DNA from 3 places in the Streptomyces sp. NPDC091972 genome. Region 1 is predicted to be linked to each of the others. Evidence: riboswitches for the same ligand, from Rfam matches in the RefSeq annotation. Region 1 holds a riboswitch; each other region holds the start of a gene.
The links. Region 1 has a riboswitch for cobalamin ahead of ACIQJT_RS12820 (cobalamin biosynthesis protein). Riboswitches for the same ligand answer to the same signal wherever they lie in the genome.
Positions count from the first base shown of each region.

Region 2: linked by a shared signal. The riboswitch ahead of ACIQJT_RS17260 (HoxN/HupN/NixA family nickel/cobalt transporter) and the one ahead of ACIQJT_RS12820 (cobalamin biosynthesis protein) in region 1 are both predicted to bind cobalamin.
Region 3: linked by a shared signal. The riboswitch ahead of ACIQJT_RS15650 (prenyltransferase/squalene oxidase repeat-containing protein) and the one ahead of ACIQJT_RS12820 (cobalamin biosynthesis protein) in region 1 are both predicted to bind cobalamin.

Region 1 covers NZ_JBIVSV010000004.1:60,073-67,325, forward strand. Annotated here, with positions in the region: gene ACIQJT_RS12805 (lysozyme) at 1-675, shown strand, start outside; gene ACIQJT_RS12810 (anion permease) at 829-2,067, shown strand; gene ACIQJT_RS12815 (hypothetical protein) at 2,094-2,315, shown strand; cobalamin riboswitch at 2,446-2,589, shown strand; gene ACIQJT_RS12820 (cobalamin biosynthesis protein) at 2,687-3,628, shown strand; gene ACIQJT_RS12825 (cobyric acid synthase) at 3,625-5,136, shown strand; gene cobN (cobaltochelatase subunit CobN) at 5,133-7,253, shown strand, end outside.
Region 2 covers NZ_JBIVSV010000005.1:334,665-341,917, reverse strand. Annotated here, with positions in the region: gene ACIQJT_RS17280 (YbhB/YbcL family Raf kinase inhibitor-like protein) at 1-3, opposite strand, end outside; gene ACIQJT_RS17275 (GntR family transcriptional regulator) at 136-828, shown strand; gene thrS (threonine--tRNA ligase) at 1,150-2,307, shown strand; gene ACIQJT_RS17265 (nucleoside hydrolase) at 2,346-3,308, shown strand; gene ACIQJT_RS17260 (HoxN/HupN/NixA family nickel/cobalt transporter) at 3,325-4,416, opposite strand; cobalamin riboswitch at 4,445-4,650, opposite strand; gene ACIQJT_RS17255 (metalloregulator ArsR/SmtB family transcription factor) at 4,732-5,079, shown strand; gene ACIQJT_RS17250 (hypothetical protein) at 5,149-5,934, shown strand; gene ACIQJT_RS17245 (GAF and ANTAR domain-containing protein) at 5,951-6,889, opposite strand; gene ACIQJT_RS17240 (hypothetical protein) at 7,243-7,253, opposite strand, start outside.
Region 3 covers NZ_JBIVSV010000004.1:669,353-676,605, reverse strand. Annotated here, with positions in the region: gene ACIQJT_RS15665 (ABC transporter ATP-binding protein) at 1-761, opposite strand, end outside; gene ACIQJT_RS15660 (energy-coupling factor transporter transmembrane component T) at 758-1,849, opposite strand; gene ACIQJT_RS15655 (SCO2322 family protein) at 1,839-2,468, opposite strand; gene ACIQJT_RS15650 (prenyltransferase/squalene oxidase repeat-containing protein) at 2,465-3,646, opposite strand; cobalamin riboswitch at 3,764-3,891, opposite strand; gene ACIQJT_RS15645 (MBL fold metallo-hydrolase) at 3,950-4,975, opposite strand; gene ACIQJT_RS15640 (aldehyde dehydrogenase) at 5,144-6,601, shown strand; gene ACIQJT_RS15635 (ferredoxin) at 6,608-6,841, shown strand; gene ACIQJT_RS15630 (TetR family transcriptional regulator) at 6,894-7,253, opposite strand, start outside.

The sequences.
Region 1 (7,253 bases):
GGAGGCGTGGCGCTCGCCGGGTCGCCCGCCCCGGCGGCGGACCTGCCCAGGGGGCACGACGTCTCCTCGCACCAGAAGAACGTCGACTGGCGGAAGGCCAGAGCCAAGGGCGCCCGGTTCGTGTACGTCAAGGCGACCGAGTCGACCGACTACCGCAACCCGCGCTTCGGACAGCAGTACAACGGGGCGCGCGAGGCGGGCATCATCCGCGGGGCGTACCACTTCGCGCTGCCGGACAGGTCGTCGGGCAGGGCGCAGGCCGCGTACTTCGTGCGCAACGGCGGCGCCTGGTCGGCGGACGGCTGGACGCTGCCGCCCGCGCTGGACGTCGAGTACAACCCGTACGACAGGAAGCACAAGTGCTACGGCCTGAGCAGGGCGAGGATGGTCGGCTGGATCCGGTCGTTCAGCGAGGAGGTCGAGCGGCTCACCGGTCGCCGGCCGGTGATCTACACGACCGCCCACTGGTGGAACGCCTGCACGGGCGGCAGCGGCGCCTTCGCCGGGGATCACGCGTTGTGGATGGCACGCTACGGGTCGGACCCGGGCGCGCTGCCCGGCGGGTGGTCCTACTGGACCATCTGGCAGTACGACAACAGCGGCAGCCTGCCGGGTGACCAGAATCTCTTCAACGGGTCGGCGCGGCAGCTGAAGAGGTTCGCCGCCGGGGCCTAGCCATGGGGCGCCTGGGGCGCACGGGGGCCGCGGGGTTCGGCAAAGCCATAGCCGAAGATTCCGGTCACCATGCGGCCCGCCTCAGTTCACCTTCCGTTCATCCAGGTTACTTACCTTCAACATGCCAATGACCTCGAACGATTGCCTGGGTAAATGGAAAACTTCTCGCTGATCCTCGCGATTGTGGTCGTCACCGCACTCGCGTTCGATTTCACGAACGGTTTTCACGACACCGCCAACGCGATGGCCACCACCATCTCGACCGGTGCGCTCAAGCCCAAGGTCGCGGTGGCCATGTCCGCCGTGCTGAACCTTGTGGGCGCCTTCCTCTCGGTGGAGGTCGCCAACACGATCTCCAAGGGTCTCGTCGACGAGACCGGCATCCGTCCCGAGGTCATCTTCGCCGCCCTGGTCGGCGCGATCCTCTGGAACCTGCTGACCTGGCTGGTGGGACTGCCCTCCAGCTCCTCGCACGCCCTCATGGGCGGTCTGATCGGCGCCACCATCGCCTCGGCCGGCTTCGGCGCGGTGCACGGCGACGCGCTCGTCACCAAGGTCCTGATCCCGGCGGTCGCCGCGCCGATCGTCGCGGGCGTCGCCGCCATGCTGGCCACCCGGCTCTCCTACTCGCTGGGCAAGAAGGCCGACGGCAAGGCCGCCGCGAAGGGCTACCGCACCGGCCAGATCGCCTCGGCCGGCCTGGTCTCGCTCGCCCACGGCACCAACGACGCGCAGAAGACGATGGGCATCATCACCCTCGCCCTGGTCGCCGGCGGCGCCGTCGCCCCCGACTCCGACCCGCCCACCTGGGTCATCCTCTCCGCGGGTCTGGCCATCGCGCTCGGCACCTACCTCGGCGGCTGGCGCATCATCCGCACCATGGGCAAGGGCCTGACCGACCTCCAGCCGCAGCAGGGCTTCGCCGCCCAGACCAGCGCGGCCACCGTCATCCTGGCCTCCTCCCACCTCGGCTTCTCCCTCTCCACCACGCACTCCGTCTCCGGTTCGGTGATGGGCGCGGGCCTCGGCCGCAAGGGCGGGGTCGTGCGGTGGTCCACGGCCACCCGGATGTTCGTGGCCTGGGGGCTGACGCTGCCGGCGGCGGCCCTGGTGGGTGCCCTGGCCGAGTCGGTCACCGACCTCGGTGACTGGGGCACGGCGATCGTGGCGGTCTTCCTCGTCGCCTCCAGCGCGGCGATCTGGAAGATCTCGCGGCGCGAGGTCGTGGACGCGTCGAACGTCAACGAGACCGACGAGCCGGCCGGCGTGGTGACCACGGCGATCGCCGCCGTGATCCCGCCGCCCGCGGGCCCCGTGGCCGAGGAACTCACCGCCACGATCCCGGCCCCGCCCGCCACGACGGAACCGGCAGCCCCGCCGGCCGCCGTCTGAGCCCGCAGTACTAAGGAAGCCTCACCATGCAGATCGACTGGGAAGCACTCGGCTCCGTCTTCGGCGTCAGCCTCGTCGTCACCGTGGGCCTCGTGGCCCTGTTCACCCTCGGCATCATGGGCCTCTCCCGCCAGGAGCGGGCCACGGCCCAGGGCGGCTCGGCGATCCTCGCGGTCACCGGCGCCTACGCCTGCTTCGCGGCGTGCGCGGCTGCGGTGGCCTACGGGATCCATCTGATCGTGGCCTGACGGCACTCCCGTCACTCGACGGCCGGGCGGGCACGGAACCTCGGTTTCCGTGCCCGCCCGGCCGTCTTCCGTGACCGGCGGTGTGGGGTTCTGCACACTCCCCCGCCGCAGGTCAACAGCAAGTTGACGGGTCTTGAAGGCCCGTGGTGGACTGCCGGAGCCATATACGGCGGCAGGAGAGGAAGCCGGTGCGAATCCGGCGCGGTCCCGCCACTGTCACCGGGGTAGACACCCCCGGGAGCCAGGAACTCTCGCCGCCGGACTCGTCGAACCAGGGCGTGGACACCCTGAGTGAGGACATGACGCGATGCTCGCCTGCCGATCGACCAGCAGTACCAGGCACCTGAACGACCCCGCGATCGGCTGACCCGATGCGAGCCGATCGCGTTTTCGCGTACGGCGCCGCCGCCGGCCTGATCGGTGACCTCCTGCTCGGCGATCCCCGTCGCGGGCACCCGGTCGCCGCGTTCGGGCGGGCCGCCGGGGCCGTGGAGCGGGTGCTGTGGCGGGACCACCGGGGGTGGGGCGCACTGCACACCGCCGTGTGCGTGGGAGGCGCGGTGGCGCTCGGCGCCGCCGCGGAGCATGCCGTACGTCCCTCCCGTGCCGCCTCCGTCGCCCTCACCGGCGCCGCCACCTGGGCCGTCGTGGGCGGGACTTCGCTGGTGCGGGAGGCCCGGGGCATCGGGCGCGCGCTGGAGGCCGGGGACGTCGAGGCGGCCCGGGACCGGCTGCCCCATCTGTGCGGGCGCGACCCGCAGGCCCTGGACGCCGACGGGATCGCCCGCGCGGTCGTGGAGTCCGTCGCCGAGAACACCTCCGACGCCGTCGTGGGCGCCCTGGTGTGGGGAGCCGTCGGCGGGGTGCCGGGGCTGCTCGGGTTCCGGGCCGTGAACACGCTGGACGCCATGGTGGGGCACAAGTCGTCCCGGTACCGGCGTTTCGGGTGGGCCTCCGCCCGGCTCGACGACCTCGCCGGATGGCCGGGGGCGCGGCTGACCGCCGTACTCGCCGCTCTCGCCGGGGACGATCCCCGGGGTGCCGTCGCGGCCTGGCGCAAGGACGCGCACCGGCATCCGAGTCCCAACGCCGGGCCCGTGGAAGCCTCGTTCGCGGGGGCGCTGGGCGTCCGGCTCGGGGGGACATTGTCGTACGCGGGGCGGGTCGAGCACCGGCCGGTGCTGCACGGGGAGGGGCGGGCCGTCGCCCCGTACGACATCGAGCGCGCGGCGCGGCTGTCGCGGCGCGTCGGGCTGCTCGCGCTCGGCGTCGGTGTCGCCGCGCGGGCCTTCGTGAAGGGGCGCAGCGCATGACGGGCGGAGGACTTCTCGTCGCCGGTACCACCTCCGACGCCGGCAAGAGTGTCGTCACGGCCGGGATCTGCCGGTGGCTGGTGCGGCAGGGGGTGAAGGTCGCGCCGTTCAAGGCGCAGAACATGTCCCTCAACTCGTTCGTGACGCGGGAGGGCGCCGAGATCGGGCGGGCCCAGGCCATGCAGGCGCAGGCCTGCCGGATCGAGCCGACCGCGCTGATGAACCCCGTGCTGCTCAAGCCCGGTGGCGAGCAGAGCAGTCAGGTCGTGCTGCTCGGGAAGCCGGTCGGCGAGCTGAGCGCCCGCGGGTACCACGGGGGGCGGCAGCAGAAGCTCCTGGGAACCGTGCTCGACTGTCTCGCCGAGCTGCGGGGCACGTATGACGCGGTGATCTGTGAGGGGGCCGGGAGTCCGGCCGAGATCAACCTCCGGCGGACCGACATCGTCAACATGGGGATCGCCCGCAATGCCCGCATTCCGGTGCTTGTCGTCGGGGACATCGACCGCGGTGGGGTCTTCGCCTCCTTCTTCGGGACCGTCGCGCTGCTCAGTCCCGAGGATCAGGCACTCGTCGCCGGGTTCCTGGTGAACAAGTTCCGGGGGGACGTCTCGCTGCTGGAGCCGGGACTGGACATGCTCCACGGGCTGACCGGGCGGCACACCTACGGCGTGCTGCCCTTCCGGCACGGTCTCGGCATCGACGAGGAGGACGGACTGCGCGTCTCGCTGCGCGGGTCGGTCCGGGAGTCCGCGGTGAGCCCTCCGGTGGGCGAGGACGTGCTGCGGGTAGCCGTCTGCGCCATCCCGCTCATGTCCAACTTCACCGACGTCGACGCCCTGGCCGCCGAACCGGGTGTCGTGGTGCGGTTCGTCGACCGGCCCGAGGAACTGGCCGACGCCGACCTCGTCGTCATCCCGGGGACCCGCGGGACCGTCCGCGCGCTGGAGTGGCTGCACGAGCGGGGGCTCGCCGACGCGCTGCGGCGCCGGGTCGCCGAACAGCGGCCCGTCCTCGGGATCTGCGGCGGTTTCCAGATCCTCGGCGAGCACATCGAGGACGAGGTCGAATCGCGCGCCGGCGCGGTCGACGGACTCGGCGTGCTGCCCGTGCGGGTGCGGTTCGCACGGGAGAAGACCCTCACCCGGCCGGAGGGGGAAGCCCTCGGCGAGCGGGTCGAGGGCTACGAGATCCATCACGGGGTCGCCGACGTCACCGGAGGCGTCCCCTTCCTGGACGGCTGCCGCGTCGGCCAGACCTGGGGCACGCACTGGCACGGCTCGCTGGAGTCGGACGGCTTCCGGCGGGCCTTCCTGCGGGAGGTGGCGGCCGCCGCGGGCCGCCGGTTCGTACCGGCCCCCGACACCTCGTTCGCCGGGCTGCGCGAGGAGCAGCTCGACCGGCTCGGCGACCTGATCGAACAGCACGCGGACACGGACGCGCTGTGGCGGCTCATCGAGTCCGGCGCGCCGCAAGGACTGCCTTTCATTCCACCGGGAGCGCCCGCATGAGCACAGTGTTGTTGTTGTCGACCGCCGACACGGACCTGTTGGCGGCCCGGGCCGCCACGGGTGCCTCCTACCGGATCGGCAACCCGACCCGCGTGGATGTCGAGGGCGAGCTGCCCGCGCTCCTCGACGGGGCGGACATCGCCGTCGTACGGCTGCTGGGCGGCAAGCGCGCCTGGGAGGACGGGCTGGCCGTTCTGAAGGCCTCGGGCGTCCCGACCGTGCTGCTGGGCGGCGAGAGCGTGCCCGACGCCGAGTTGATGGCCGAGTCGTCCGTGCCGGCCGGTGTCGTGGCGGAGGCGCTCAGGTACCTCGTCGAGGGCGGGCCCGCGAACCTGGAGGAACTCGCCCGGTTCCTGTCCGACACCGTGCTGCTGACCGGTGAGGGGTTCGTCGAGCCACGCAAGATGCCGGAGTACGGCGTCCACGGTGACCGTGCCGTGGTGGCAGGCCGTCCCACCGTCGGTGTGCTCTTCTACCGGGCGCACGAACTGAGCGGCAACACCGCCTTCGTGGACACCCTGTGCGAGGCGATCGAGGCGAAGGGCGCCAACGCCCTTCCCGTGTACTGCGGTTCACTGCGCGGGGCCGACCCCGGGCTCTACGAGATCCTCGCCGGGGCCGACGCCCTCGTCGCCACCGTCCTCGCCGCCGGCGGCACCCACGCCTCGCAGGCCTCGGCGGGCGGTGACGAGGAGGCCTGGGACATCGGGGCGCTGGCCGACCTCGACGTGCCCGTGCTGCAAGGACTCTGCCTTACGTCGTCCCGCGCGGCCTGGGACGAGTCCGATGCCGCCCTCTCCCCCATGGACGCGGCCATGCAGGTCGCGATCCCGGAGTTCGACGGGCGGCTGATCACCGTGCCGTTCTCCTTCAAGGAGCAGGGCCCCGACGACGTCCCGGTCTATGTGGCCGATCCGGAGCGGGCCGCGCGGGTCGCCGGGATCGTCGTACGGCACGCGAAGCTGCGGCACAAGCCGAACGCCGAGAAGAAGCTGGCGCTGGTCTTCACCGCGTATCCGACGAAGCACTCGCGGGTGGGCAACGCGGTGGGGCTGGACACCCCCGCCTCGGCGATCCAGGTGCTGGACGCGCTCAGGGACGCCGGGTACTCGCTCACCGAATACCCGTCCGGCGGCGACGAGTTGATCCACCGGCTCATCGAGGCCGGTGGTCACGACGTCGAGTGGCTGACCGAGGACCAGTTGGCCTCCGCGCCCGCCCGGGTGCCGCTCGCCGACTATCAGGCGTGGTTCGACCGGCTGGACCCGGAGCTGCGTCGGGCCATGGTGGACGCGTGGGGTGAGCCGCCGGGCTCGCTGTACGTCGACGGGGACGACATCGTGCTGGCCTCCCTCCAGTTCGGGAACGTCGTCGTGATGATCCAGCCGCCGCGCGGCTTCGGGGAGAACCCGATCGCGATCTACCACGACCCGGACATGCCGCCGTCGCACCACTACATGGCGGCCTACCGGTGGCTGGAGAACAGCTTCGGCGCCGACGCCATCGTCCACATGGGCAAGCACGGCACAATGGAGTGGCTGCCCGGCAAGGGGCTGGGGCTCAGTGGCGGTTGCGCACCGGACGCCGTTCTCGGTGAACTCCCCCTGATCTACCCGTTCATCGTCAACGACCCCGGCGAGGGCACCCAGGCCAAGCGGCGCGGGCACGCCACCGTCGTCGACCACCTGGTGCCGCCGATGGCGCGGGCCGACACCTACGGCGACCTCGCCAAGCTGGAGCAGCTGCTCGACGAGTACGCGCTCGTCTCCGACCTCGACCCGACGAAGGCCCCGGCCGTACGGGCGCAGATCTGGACGCTGGTCAAGGCGGCCGAGCTCCACCACGACCTGCACGTCGACGAGCAGCCGGACGACGAGGCGTTCGACGAGTTCGTCATGCACATCGACGGCTATCTGTGCGAGATCAAGGACGTGCAGATCCGGGACGGCCTGCACGTCCTCGGTGGCGGGCCGGTCGACGAGGCCCGGGTCAACCTGGTGCTGGCCGTGCTGCGCGCCTCGCAGGTGTGGGGCGGGCAGGCGAACGCGCTGCCGGGGCTGCGGGCTTCCTTCGCGGCCCATTTCGGGCTCAGCGAGAAGGAGTTGCTCGCCGAGCCG
Region 2 (7,253 bases), on a different contig from region 1:
CATCGGGTCGTTCCTCTCAAGGCTGCGTGCGGCGAAACGGCCGCGGCGGAGTGCGGCGGGCAGAAGCCCGGCACCTCGGTAAATCGACGATAACACAGATAATCGATTATCTCTGGGATCGTCTATGCTGAGGGCATGACTGGTACGGCTCCCGCCCCGGCCACCTCCGGCAAGCAGATGCTCTCCGAGCAGGTCTACGCCCACCTCCGGGACGCGATCCTGCGCGGCGACCACGCCCCCGGGGAGGCCCTCAAACCGCAGGACCTCGCCAAGGCGCAGGGCGTGAGTCTGGCCGTCGTGCGCGAGGCGCTCGTACGCGTGGTCGGAGAGGGCCTCGCGGACCGGCTGCCCAACCGAGGCTTCGCCGTCCCCGCCTTCTCCGACCGCCGCTGGCAGCAGATCGCGGAGGCCCGGCGGACCGTCGAACCGGTCATGCTGCGCATGTCCGTCGAGCGCGGCGACGTCGACTGGGAGGCCCGGGTACGTGCCGCCCACCACCGGCTGGCCCGCACCCCGCCGTACGCGCCGGAGACGGGCGAGTACTACACCGGCGCGTGGGCCGAGGCCCACCGGGTCTTCCACCGCACCCTGCTGGAGGGCTGCGACAACCCCGTCCTGCTGGACACCTTCGACCGGATGTGGACCGCGAGCGAGCTGGCCCGCCGCTGGTCGACGCACCGCAACCCCGGCCGGGACGGGGCCCTGGAACATCGCCGGCTGGAGGAGGCGGCCCTGGCCCGTGACGCCGACACCGCGGCCGAGCTGCTGGTCCAGCACCTCACGCAGACCGCGGACGTCCTGAGCGACGACGGCCTCCCGCACCCGTGACGCGTCAGGGGGCGGCGCTCCCCACCCGCCGGCCGGCCCTGCCCGCGCCTCCCCCACCGCCGAAAAACCCCTCGCCCCGCCTCCGCCCCTCCCCCTACCCTCGCCCCATGCAGCGCGCCCACGTCAGCCCGTCGAGCACGACGACGCCGGAGCAGGTCCCGGCGCGCTGACCGTTGCGCAGTCAAGCCCCGGGGCGAGTGCCCCGGGGCTTCGTCGTTCCCGCCGGTTCCTCGCCCCACCGCCGCGAGGGAGACCCCCGTGAACGACCACGACCACCGCCGGCTCGGCCGGGAGCTCGGCCTGTTCGACACCGATCCGCTGATGGGCGCGGGGCTGCCGTACTGGCTGCCCGACGGGGCCGTCGTGCGGCATGTCCTGGAGGAGTACGTCAGGGAGACCGAGCGGGCCGCCGGGTACCGGCACGTGTACTCGCCCGTGCTCGGCAAGCGGGAGCTGTACGAGATCTCCGGGCACTGGTCGCACTACGGCGACGACATGTTCCCGCCGATGCGGCTGGGCGGCGAGGAGGTGGTGCTGCGGCCCAGCCTCTGCCCGCACCACGCCCTCATCTACCGGTCGAGTTCCCGCAGTTACCGCGAACTTCCGCTGCGGCTGGCCGAGTTGGGCGGCATGTACCGCTCCGAGCTGTCGGGTGTCCTCGGCGGCCTCACCCGGGTCCGCGCCATCCAGCTCAACGACGCCCACATCTTCTGCACCCCCGAGCAGGCCGTGGCGGAGGCCCGCGCCGCCCTCGGCCTCGTCCGGCGCGCGCACGACGACCTCGGCATCCGGGCGACCCGGTACCGCCTGTCCCTGCCCGGCGGCTCCGGCAAGTACGTCGCGGACCCCGCGCTCTGGCGGCGCGCCACCGCCCTCCTCGAAGAGGCCCTGGACGGCGTCCCGTACGAGTCCGCCGAGGGCGAGGCCGCCTTCTACGGTCCCAAGATCGACGTGCAGATCACCGACACCGCCGGCCGCGAGTCCACCCTCTCCACCGTCCAGATCGACTTCCACCAGCCCGAACGCTTCGGCCTCCACTACATCGGACCCGATGGCGCCAAGCACCGTCCGGTCATGGTCCACCGCAGCGTCATCGGCAGCGTGGAACGCGCGGTCGCGCATCTCGTCGAGGCGCACGCCGGTGCCTTCCCGGTGTGGCTCGCCCCCGTGCAGCTCATGGTCCTGCCGGTGGGCGAGGCACAGGAGGAACGGGCCGGCGACCTCGTACGGCAGGCCCTCGCGCTCGGCATCCGGGCCGAACTCTCCGGCCCCGGCCACGGCACCCTGGGCGCCCGCGTCCGCGCCGCCCGCCTCGTGCCGTACCAGGCGGTGATCGGTGAGCGGGAGGCCGGCGCCGGCTGTGCGGCCGTCCGGCTGCGGGACGGGCGCAGGCCGGGAACCGTGCCGGTCGACGCCCTGCTGGACCGGGTCCGCGCCCGCGACCGGGACCGCGGGACCGAACTCTGGGCGGCTGCGTAAGGTCGGTCCCGTACGCCAGTGACGAAAGGAACCCCGCCGTGACCGGTCAGCCCATCCCGGTGATCATCGACTGCGACACCGGCGTCGACGACGCCCTGGCCCTGCTGTTCGCCGTCCGGCATCCCGGCATCGACCTGCGGGCGGTCACCTGTGTCGCCGGGAACACCGACGTCGACGGCGTCGTCCGCAACACGCTGACCGTGCTGGAGCAGGCCGGTGCCGGGGACGTCCCGGTCGCCCGGGGAGCCGCGCGGCCGCTGCTCGAACCCGTGCGCACCGCGCAGCACGTGCACGGGCTCGACGGCATGGGCGACCTCGGCCTGCCCGCGCCGACCCGGGTCCCGGTGGACGTGGACGCGGTGACGCTGCTCCGGCGGGAGATCCTCGCCTCGCCCACCCCCGTCACGCTCGTGCCGACCGCCCCGCTCACCAACATCGCGCTGCTCCTGCGCACGCACCCCGAGGTGGTGCGCAACATCGAGCGGATCGTGTTCATGGGCGGCGCGGTGGCGACCGGGAACGCCACGCCGGTCGCGGAGTTCAACGTCTGGCACGACCCCGAGGCGGCCGCGGTCCTGCTCACCGCCGGAGTGCCGATCACGATGTACGGCCTGGACGTCTTCCAGCAGGTCCTGGTGCCGGCCGCCGACGTCCAGCGGCTGCGCGCGAGCGCGGAGCCGTCCCTGCGCATGGCCGGCGAACTCCTCGCCCACCGCGACCCCGCCACCTCCGGCGACCCCACGCCCACGGGCGGCCTCGGCGACGCGGGCGCGGTGTGCGCGGTCGTCGACCCGGAGGGCCTGACCACCGAACTGCTGCCGGTGGAGGTGAGCCTGGCCCCGGGACCGACCCGCGGCCAGACCGTCGTCGACCGCCGCCCGCGTCCCGGCGAGTCCGAGATCCACGAGGGCGAGCGCGAAGTCACCCTCGTCGACGTGGGGTTGGCCGTCGACGTGGAGCGGTACGTGAAGCTGTGGCTGACGGCGGTGGAGGGGGTCTAGCGGCCGGTCCGGCGCCTCAGGAGCCGCTGACACCCCAGCGCTGCTCCACCTTCGCGAGCCGCCAGTAGGCGATCGCCGCCGCCCACACCACCACGAACAGGCCGACGATGACGTAGCCGACGTTGTCGAGGTCGATGTCGGCGATCCAGGTGGTGAGGGCGTCGGTGAGATCGAGCTTGTCGTGCAGGACGCCGACGAGCTCGATCGTGCCGATGAAGAAGGCGACCGCGATGGACAGGCCGGTGATGGCGAGGTTGTAGAAGACCTTGCGGACGGGGTTCGAGAAGGCCCACTGGTAGGCGAAGTTCATGAACGTCCCGTCGAGGGTGTCGAACAGGCTCATCCCGGCGGCGAACAGGAGGGGGAGGCAGAGGATCGCGTACCAGGGCAGTCCGGCCGCCGCGCCCGACCCGGCCATCACCATCAGCGTGACCTCGGTGGCGGTGTCGAAGCCGAGCCCGAAGAGGAAGCCCAGCGGAAACATCTGCCCCGGCCGGGTGATGGACCTGGTGAGCCGGCCGAGGATCCGGTTCATGAAGCCCCTGGAGTCCAGGTGCTGCTCCAGCTCCTGCTCGTCGTACGACCCCGCCCGCATCGCCCGGAAGACCCTCAGGATGCCCATCAGGGCGACCAGGTTGAGGGCGGCGATGAGGTAGAGGAACGTGCCGGAGATCGTCGTACCGAGAAAGCCGAGGACCTGGTGGGTGCCGGACCCCTCGTTCATGACCTTGCCGGCGAGCTGGGTGCCGCCCGCGATGAGCCCGGCGAGCACCACGACGACGCTGGAGTGCCCGAGCGCGAACCAGAACCCCACCGACACCGGCCGCTTGCCGTCGGCCATCAGCTTGCGGGTGGTGTTGTCGATCGCGGCGATGTGGTCCGCGTCGAAGGCGTGCCGCATGCCGAGGGTGTAGGCGGTGATGCCGAGACCGATGCCGAAGGCCCTGTCGCCGACCTCGTAGTGCCCCGGCACCACGAGCAGGAACAGGATGCCGAAGGCGAGGACGTGCAGCCCGGCTATCGCGGCCATCAGGCCGGCCGTCCTGACGGTGTCCTCGCGCCGCCAGCGGAACTGGCCGGAGACCTCGGGCAGGGCAGGGTCGGTCATACGGTGGTCACTCCAGCACCTCGTGGATGAACGCGTCAGCTGCCGTGGCCGGTCTCCTGGCTTACGGGTCGTGCGTCTCCCTGCCCGCCTTCCCGGCCGATGGTGACGGCCAGTGGCTGTCCCGCGAGGGACGTGGGAGGGAGACTCCCCGATCACAGTGGCGAGGGCCGCACCGGCATGGACCTTTGAGGGGTCGTCACCGGCTTCCCGAGCACCACGGCCCGCCCACCGTAGGCGGGCTCGGGGGTTCCTGCATAGCTGCACGCCTGCGCAGGTATGGAAGATCACACAGGGCCGCCTGCGAGGATGTGCGCCATGCACCTCGTCCCGGCCGACCGAGCCGACCGCCGCACCATCGACGGACACCGGGTGTGCGACGCCATCGCCGCGATCGGCGACCCGGGACACGTCCGCACCTGGTCCGACCGCTTCGCCCTGCTCGCCGACCCCAACCGGCTGTCCCTGCTGCTCGCCCTGCACCGCACCGGCCCGCTGGCCGTCTCCGACCTCGCGATCGCGACCGGCATGAACGACCCGGCCGTGTCCCAGGCGCTGCGGCTGCTGCGGGCGGCCGGGGTGGTGGCGGGCGAGAAGGAGGGACGGGTCGTGCGGTACCGGGTGGTGGACGAGGCGGTGCGGGGGCTGTTGCAGCGGGTGTCCTGAGGACACCCCCCGTAACCCGTACGGACCGGACGGCTGGTGACGTCCCGGCACCCGGTGATCACCTGAAGCATGACCCCGCCCCGCGCCGCCCGCGCCGCCGCCTTCGCCGCCGCCCTCTCCGGGCTCCTGGCCGCCACCGCCTGTTCCGCGCTCTCCACGCCGCCGACCGCCCCGCGGCCCTCGATCACACCGCCCAGCAGCGCGCCGCCGCCGTCGCCGAAGGCGTCCGCCGGCCCGTCCTCGGCCCTCACCGAGGCGATGGCACAGGCCGCGCTCGTCACCGACGCGGACCTCGGCGAGCCCTGGACACCGACCCAGGGGGTGGCCACCTGGCACGACGAGGTGCTGAAGTCGAAGGCCGACCGGCGCGGATGCCAGCGGCTGCTGGACGCCCTGTACGCGGACGAGTTGTTCGGCGCCGACGCCGGGCCCCGCGCGGTCGTCGGGATGGACGACGAGTGGAACGCGGCCCAGATGCGCTACCAGGTGCTCGCACGCCCGCCGGCGGAGATCGACAGGACCCTGGCCTGGCTCAGGAGCCTCCCGCGCACGTGCTCGCAGTTCGCGGCCACCACGACCACGGGAGCGGTCCTCGGGGTGCAGGTCGCCGAGCTGTCCCTGCCCGCGGCGGGGGACGCCCGGCAGGGCCTGCGGGTGCTGCTGACCGGGGAGTCGCCGGACGGCGAGCCGACGACGCTCACCCTGGACGTCGCCGCGCTCCGCGTGGGGCAGGACGCGATCAGTGTGACCAACGGCGGCTTCGGCGAGGTGCAGACGGACGCCACGCAGGCGGCCGTCCGACTGGGCGCCGAACGGCTGGCGGAGGTGCGCAGACAGGGGCGGGTGCAGGTGTGAGCGGTCGGGGGGCTTGTCAGTCCGGGTCGAACCGCTTGCGGTGGCGGACCACGTCGTGCGCCACCTCGAGCGCGCTGCGGCCCTCGGCGAAGGCGTGCGCGCGCAGCCGGGCCAGCGCCTCGTCCGAGCCGACACCGAGCTGCACCATGATCATGCCGACGGCCTGGTAGACCTCGTCGTGCGCGGTGGCCAGGCCGCTCAGCCAGGGGGCGTCGCCCCCGGGGCCGTTCTCCTCCCCCCGGGGCAGGGCCATCAGGGCCACCGTCATGACTCGGGCCACCAGTTCGGCGACGCGCAGCTCGCGCCGGGTGAGTTCCCCGGGGGCCTCGCGGTAGAGGTCGAGGGTGCCCACGCACAGGGTGTCGTTGCCGAGCGGCATCGAGTACACCGCCCGTATCCCGGCGGCGGTGGCCTGCTGGGCGAAGACCGGCCAGCGGACCAGGTCCGGGTCGCAGGTCAGATCGGTGGCGAACACGGCCGCGCCGGCCGCCGCGGCGGCCGTACAGGGCCCGTCCCCCAACGTGGCCTGGAGATCCGACAGCCGGGCGGCGCGGTCGCCGCTGGAGCCGAGCTGGACCGGCACGCCGTTGCTGCGCAGCGACACGCTCGCCCCGGCCACCGGCAGCAGTTCGACGGCGGCCGTGCACAGCCGGCCCGGGATCTCGGCGGGCTCGGCGCCCCGCACCCCGGCCGCGATCACGTCGGCGATCCGCCCCCGGTCCCGCCCCGGCCCGGCTGCGAAGTCGTGGCCGGCCTCAAGCTCAGCCCCCTCGCCCCGGCCCCGATCCCGGCCCGCCCGGCGCCGGTGCTCCGGTCGGCGCGGTCCGTGTCCCGGCGGCGCGAGCGGGCCGGTGCCGTCGGCCGGGGTGGCGAAGGTGCCCGCCTCGCCCGCCGACCCGGGGAACGGCCCGGGCTCGTCCTCGTGGGCGTCGCCGTGGGCGTCCCTGGGCCGCACGGTCACCGCCTCCTTCGGTCAGCGCGGGACTGTCCGTCGTCGGCCCCCGGGCAGAGTCACCGCGAGCGGGGGGCGCCGCCCGTGTTCCTCCCGCCCAGGGGCACCGCCCGGCTACCCCTGGGCCACGGGGCGAAACGCCCGGGACCGGCGAGGCGGCGGGCCCCGGCCGCACGGCAGCCCATGTCGTCCCGCGTGCCCTTCACAGACCGCACGGCGATTCATTACGGTCTTCGATGACGGTCAGGGAGCGGCCGCACCGCGTCCAAGCGTGCCGGGGAACCGCCCCGCGCCCCGCTCCTCCCCTACTCCGCCGGCCCGCCCCGGGCCGTGCCGTGCTCCTCGTCCCCGTCCCGCTACGCCGACC
Region 3 (7,253 bases), 610 kb from region 1:
AGGGGCAGGGGGTCCCAGCCCGCCAGCCGGCCCAGGTCCACCACCGGGGGGTACACCGGGGACACGGCCATGATGTCGGCCGGGGTGCCGAGGACCGGTGTCGCCCCGGGGGCCGGCAGCAGGGCCACCTGGTCGGCGTACTGGACGACGCGTTCCAGGCGGTGCTCGGCCATCAGGACCGTGGTGCCGAGGTCGTGGACCAGGCGCTGGAGGACGGCCAGCACCTCCTCCGCCGCCGCCGGGTCCAGCGCCGAGGTCGGTTCGTCCAGGACCAGCACCCGCGGGTGCGGGGTGAGGACCGAGCCGATCGCCACGCGCTGCTGCTGGCCGCCGGAGAGGGTGGCCAGCGGCCGGTCCCGCAGCGGAGCCAGGCCCAGCAGGTCCAGGGTCTCCTCCACCCGGCGCCGCATCACCGCCGGCGGCAGGCCCAACGACTCCATGCCGTAGGCGAGTTCGTCCTCCACGGTGTCCGTCACGAAGTGCGAGAGCGGGTCCTGCCCCACCGTGCCGACCACGTCGGCCAGTTCGCGCGGCTTGTGGGTGCGGGTGTCGCGGCCGGCCACCGCGACCCGGCCGCGCAGGGTGCCGCCGGTGAAGTGCGGGACGAGCCCGCTGACCGCGCCGAGGATCGTGGACTTGCCGACCCCCGACGGGCCGACCAGCAGCACGAGTTCACCCTCGGGCACCTCGAGGTCGACGCCACGGACGGTGGGTTCGGACGCCCCGTCGTACGTCACGGAGACGTTCTCGAAGCGGATCACGGCGACGGCTCCTTGGGGGCGGGGGCGAGGAAGGCGGGCAGCAGGCCCAGGAGGACCGCCACGGCCGGCCGCAGCGGAAGGGCGGGGGCGACGAGCGGCACCACACCGGGGTGCAGGGCGCCCGGATCGGTGGCGCCGGCGAGGAGCATGACCGCCGCCACGGCCGCGCCGGAAGCGGCGACCAGCAGGGACCGGGCGGTCCAGCGGTCCGGCCGGTAACGGGTGCGCGGGGTGCGGCGGCCCCCCAGGCGCAGACCCGCGAGCGCGGCGGCGAGACCGGTGAGGAGCACCGGGACGCCGTACGTGCCGCCCTCGGCGGTGAGCAGTCCGTACGTCCCCGCGCACACCCCGAGCAGACCGCCGAGGGTGAGCGCGGTGGTCGTACGGCGCACTGCGGGCGGGACCTCGGCCGTGCGGCCGTAGCCGCGGGCGTCCATCGCCGCGGCGAGGGCGACCGAGCGCTCCAACGCGCCCTCCAGGACCGGGAGTCCGACCTGGAGGAGACCGCGCAGGCCGGTGTCCGGGCGGCCGCGGAGTCGGCGGGCGGCGCGCAGGCGCTGGACGTCGGCGACGAGGTGCGGGGCGAAGGTCAGGGCCACGACCACGGCCACGCCGAGTTCGTAGAGGGCGCCGGGGAGGGACTTGAGGAGCCGGTGCGGGTTGGCGAGGGCGTTCGCCGCGCCCACGCAGACCAGGAGGGTGGCCAGCCTGAGGCCGTCGTAGAGGGCGAAGACCAGGGACTCCGTGGTGACCCGGCCGCCCAGGCGGATGCCCTGCGCCCAGTCGGGCAGGGGGAGTTCGGGGAGGGTGACGAGCACGTGGCTGCCCGGGACCGGGGAGCCGAGCACGATCGTGAAGAGGAGCCGGACGAGGAGGACGGCGAGGCCGAGCTTCAGGAACGCGGCGTACGAGTGGGACCAGGGGGTCGCGCGGCGGCAGGTCGCCACCACGTAGGCGGAGACGACGAGGAGGAGGGCGAGCAGGAGCGGGTTGGTGGTGCGGGTGGCCGCGATCCCGAGGGAGAGGGACCAGAGCCACCACGCGCCGGGGTGCAGGGGCGCGGACGGGACGGGTGCGCTACGGGGCATTCCTGCGCCGCCTCGCCTGCCACACCGCAGCCGCTCCCAGGACCGCGACCGCTCCCACCCCGGCGAACAGGCCAACGGACGGGCCGGAGTCCGACGCGCTCCTCCTCGCACCGGTCCCCTTCTCCGCGACCGGCTCCCCGCATCCCGTCCTCGGATACCCCGAGACCGCGCACAACAGGGCGTTCGCGTTGTACCGGAGGGGTTCGGCGACCGATGCCAGAGCCTCTGCCGTGGTCGCGTCCCGGGGCACCGACGCGCACGCGGTGCGGCCCGCCGGGGGTGTCTCGCCGGACGGGGCGTCCGCGGCCGTTCCGAAGTCGAGGACCAGGGCCACGCGCTTACGGCCGTCCCGCGCGGGCGTGTCCGCGCAGATCCGCGCGAACGACGCCGGCCCGCGCGGCTTCGCCGCGTCCGCGGAGTCCTCGCTCACGGCGAAGCGGAAGCCCTGGACGTCTCCGTCGGAGGGCACCGCGGTCGAGGGGCCCTGGGTGGCGTAGGCCCAGGCCGTCCCGGTGCGGTCCCAGAAGGACCAGTAGCGGTAGCCGGTGGCGTGGGCCGGGTTCGCGCCGGCGAGGAGGAGGCCGGTCAGGAGGGCGAGGAGGACGGCCCGGCGGGTCACGGCTGCTTCCTCTTGTTGCGGCTGCTGAGCAGGAAGCCGATGCCCGCGCCGGCGGCGAGCCCCGCGCCGACCGTCCACCACACGGAGGGGCCGGAGTCGTCCTCGTCCTGGGACGCGGTTTCCGGCGCCGGTCCCGTCGCGGTCAGCTGCTTCACCAGGTCGGTGCCGCCGAAGTCGCTCGGGTCGGCGCCGGCCGTCTCGGCGGCGAGGATCAGCTGGGCGTAGGCCGCCGGGCCGTTCTGCCGGGCCCACTTCGCGGAGTTCCGCTCCAGCCAGGTCAGGGGCCCCCGTGCGGCCTCGGGACCGCCCTGTACGGCGAGTGCGACGACCGCGTCCGCCGTGTTGCCGTAGTCGGGCTGGTCCTCGGCACCGGGGAGGGCGGACTTCAGATGGCCGTCCTTCGCGACCGCCTCGGCGAGGAAGGACGCTCCGTTGGCCGCGGCCCTCGCGGGGGTGAGGTCCGGCGCGTCGGCGCAGGCGCTCCCGCTCGGGGTGCCGGCCTTCGCCGTCAGCGGCCCGGTTCCGTGCGCGGCGACGACAGCCGCCGCCGTCGCGTCCGCGTTGGCACGGAGCTCGCCCTTCTTGTCCGGCTGGTAGGCGAACGCGCCTCCGTCGGCACACGGCAGGGACAGCTTCAGCAGGGCGTCGTAGGGCGACTTCGCGCCGGCGCGGACCTCGGAGACGGGGACGTCCTGGGTGGCGAGCGCGCCGATGACCACGGACGTCGAGTTGGCGTCGCTGGCCCCGCCGGGGGCGAAGCCCCAGCCGCCGTCCTTGTTCTGGACGGACTTCAGCCAGTTCACCGCCTTCGTGACCGCGGTGCCGTGCCCGCCGACCGCGGACAGGGCCTGGGCGGCCGCGGCCGTGCTGTTGGTGTCGACCGTCAGCTTGGCGTCGCAGGCCTTGGCCGGGTTCGCCCGGTAGGCCGGGAACGCACCGTTCTCGCACTGCTGCCCGGCCAGCCAGGCGACGGCCGCGGCCGCGGGCTCCGCGTGCGCCCGGTGCAGGGCGATGAGTGCGAACGACTGCCGCCAGACCCCGTCGTAGGTGGGGTCGCCGCTGCCGTACAGCCCGGCGGGCAGGGACGGTGAAGGGGATGGTGAGGCGGCGACGGCGGGTGCGGCCGTGCCGATCACGACGGTGGCGGCCAGGACGGCGGCGCTGCGGCGGACGTTCATGATCGGCGGATGCCCTTCTCCCTGCGGAGAGCCGGGCAGCACGGGAGGACCCCCGGGCGGCTCGGCTCCGTATACCTCGACGGTGCCCGCACCGGCCGGTCGCCGATGCGCGTGAGCCGGTCACGAACCGTGCGGGGCAGTCCGGCTCACCGCCGGGAGGCGGTTCACGGTTGCGGGTCAGCGCCGGAATTGCACCGGCTTTCCCCCGTACGGGTGTGATGACGACCCGGCCACTGTACTCGCCCGTAGCGAAGCGCCCGGGAGCCGCCTGGGCGTGCGGCAGGGGGTCCCGGCCTGCCTGCCTCAGGCCGCCACGTACGTCACCGGATCACTCCCCGGCACCGCCTCCGCCCGCCCCAGCTTCACCAGCCGCCGCAGATGCGCCTCGGCCTCCGAGACCGCGATGTTCCTCGACCCGTGAGGGATCTGCTCCCAGGGCCGGTTCCACTCCATGCGCTCGGCGAGCTGCCAGGGGGTGAGGGGTTCGGCGAGCAGGGAGCGCAGGCCGGTGAGGCGTTCCTCGTGGTGGGCGAGCAGTTCCCGGACCCGTGCGCTCGCGTCGGTGAAGACGTGCTGGTGGGCGGGGAGGACCTCGGCGGGGGCGAGGCGGCCGATCCGCTCCAGGGAGTCGAGGTAGTCGCCGAGGGGGTCGGTCACGGTGGCGTCGTCGGGGTCCTCGTACAGGCCGATGTGCGGGGTGATCTCGGGCAGCAGGTGGTCGCCGGAGAACAGCCGCCCGCGGCCGGGGAGCCGGGCCGGGTGCTCCTCCTCCAGGTGCAGGCACACATGACCCGGGGTGTGTCCGGGCGTCCAGATCGCCCGGAGCCTGCGGCCGGGCAGGTCGAGCAGTTCACCGGGGACGATCTCGCGGTCCGGCAACGCGGGGGAGAAGCCCGGGAGTTGGCGACGGCGGGTGGTGCGCAGGGGGGCCACGTGCTCTTCGGGGGCGCCCGCGGCCACCAGCTTGGCCGTCATGTAGGTGAACCAGCGCTCGGCCCGGGTCTCCCGGGTGCGCCGCACGATCGCGGAGTCCGCCGCGTGCATCGCGATCCAGGCGCCGGAGACCTCGCGCACCTGCCCGGAGAGGCCGTGGTGGTCGGGGTGGTGGTGGGTGACGACGACGCCGTGGATCTCGCCGGCGCCGGTCCCGCACGCCGTCAGCCCCTCGGCGAGGGTGTCCCAGGAGGCCGGGTCGTCCCAGCCGGTGTCCACCAGCACCGGACCCCGGTCGGTGTCGACGACGTAGACGAGGGTGTGGCCGAGGGGGTTGTCGGGGATGGGCACCCGCACGGACCGTACGCCGCCGCCATGGTCGTGCACCTGCGCCATGAGTTCCCCAATCACCGCGTTCCGGCCACTATAACTAGAACGGGTTTCGACGGTAGCCCGAGGTCACCAATGCGTGCGGCGCACGGCCCGTGGACTCCTCGGAGGGGAACTGGTATCAGTTCCGTATCTGATGGTTCGTCAGCAAGCCGCCCCTGGGAGGCGTTCGCCATGACCGAGCTCGTGGAACACGGACAGCTGTTCATCGGCGGGGAGTTGACCGACCCCCTGGGCGAGGACGTCATCGAGGTCATCTCCCCGCACACCCAGGAGGTCATCGGACGGGTGCCGCACGCCTCCCGGGCGGACGTGGACGCGGCCGTCGCCGCCGCCCGCACCGCCTTCGACGAGGGCCCCTGGCCGCAGATGACGCTCGACGAGCGCATCGAGGTCGTCACCAGGATCAAGGACGCCATCGCGGTACGGCACGAGGAGATCGCCCGCGTGATCTCCTCCGAGAACGGCTCGCCGTACTCCTGGAGCGTCCTCGCGCAGGCCCTCGGCGCGATGATGGTCTGGGACTCGGCGATCACGGTCGCCCGGAACTTCACCTACGAGGAGCGGCGCGACGGAGTCCTCGGCCGCATCCTCGTGCGCCGCGAGCCGGTCGGGGTGGTGGCGGCAGTGGTGCCGTGGAACGTCCCGCAGTTCGTGGCCGCCGCCAAGCTCGCGCCCGCGCTGCTCACCGGCTGCACGGTGGTGCTCAAGCCGTCGCCCGAGTCACCGCTGGACGCCTACATCCTGGCCGAGATCACCAGGGAGGCCGGACTGCCGGAGGGGGTCCTGTCCATCCTCCCGGCCGACCGCGAGGTCAGCGAGTACCTGGTGGGGCACCCGGGGATCGACAAGGTCTCCTTCACCGGCTCGGTGGGCGCGGGCAAGCGCGTGATGGAGGTCGCCGCCCGCAACCTCACGCGCGTGACACTGGAGTTGGGCGGGAAGTCGGCGGCCGTGGTCCTCCCGGACGCGGACGTGGAGGCGGCCGTCGCCGGGATCGTCCCGTCCGCCTGGATGAACAACGGACAGGCCTGCGTGGCCCAGACCCGCATCCTGCTGCCCCGCTCCCGCTACGACGAGTTCGCCGAAGCCCTGGCCGCGGCGGCGAGTTCCCTGGTCGTCGGCGACCCGCTCGACCCGGCGACCCAGGTCGGACCCCTGGTCGCCGAACGCCAGCAGCGCCGCAACCTCGACTACATCAGGATCGGCCAGGAGGAGGGCGCCAAGATCCTCACCGGCGGCGGCCGTCCGGCCGGCCTGGACCGCGGCTGGTACGTCGAGCCGACGCTCTTCGGGGACGTCGACAACTCGATGCGCATCGCCCGGGAGGAGATCTTCGGCCCGGTGATCTGCCTGCTGCCCTACGGCGACGAGTCCGAGGCCGTGAAGATCGCCAACGACTCGGACTACGGCCTCTCCGGCAGTGTGTGGACGGCCGACGTCGAGCGCGGCATCGAGGTCGCGCGGCAGGTCCGTACCGGCACCTACTCCGTCAACACCTTCAGCCTCGACATGCTCGGCCCCTTCGGCGGCTACAAGAACAGCGGCCTGGGGCGGGAGTTCGGGCCGGAGGGCTACGGCGAGTACCTGGAGCACAAGATGATCCACCTGCCGGCCGGCTGGGAGGGATGACGGGCGATGGGGGACCGCTGGCACGTCGAGGTCGACCGCTCACTGTGCATAGGCTCGGCGCAGTGCGTGCACACCGCACCCGACGGCTTCCGCCTGGACACCGCCCGCCAGTCCCACCCCGCCGACCCGGACACCGACGCCAACGAGAAGATCCTGGCCGCGGCGGAGAACTGCCCGGTCGAGGCCATCACGATCACCCTGCCGGGGAGCGGTGAGCCGGTGTTCCCGCCGGAGGAGTAGCGGGCCGGGGAGGGGGCGGCCGGAACCCCGGTCGGCCGGGCCAGGGGTCCGTTCAGGACCTGGGTTCCGTCAGGTCGATCAGGCGGCACACCGTCTCGATGTCGATCTTCACCTGGGCGATGGAGGCCCGTCCCGAGAGCCAGGTGATCAGGGCCGAGTGCCAGGTGTGCTCGATGACCCGGACCGCGGAGAGCTGCTCGGGCGTCGGGTCGGCGAGGCCCATGGCGTCCAGGATGATCAGCGTGGTCTGGTGGGAGACCTGGTCGACCTCCGGGCTCACACTGCGGTCCGCGAAGGTCAGCGCGCGGACCATCGCGTCGGCCAGGTGCGGTTCGCGCTGGAGGGCACGGAAGGCCCGCATCAGGGTCTCCGCGACCCGCTCGGCCGCCGTCTCGCCCTGCGGCGGCTTCTT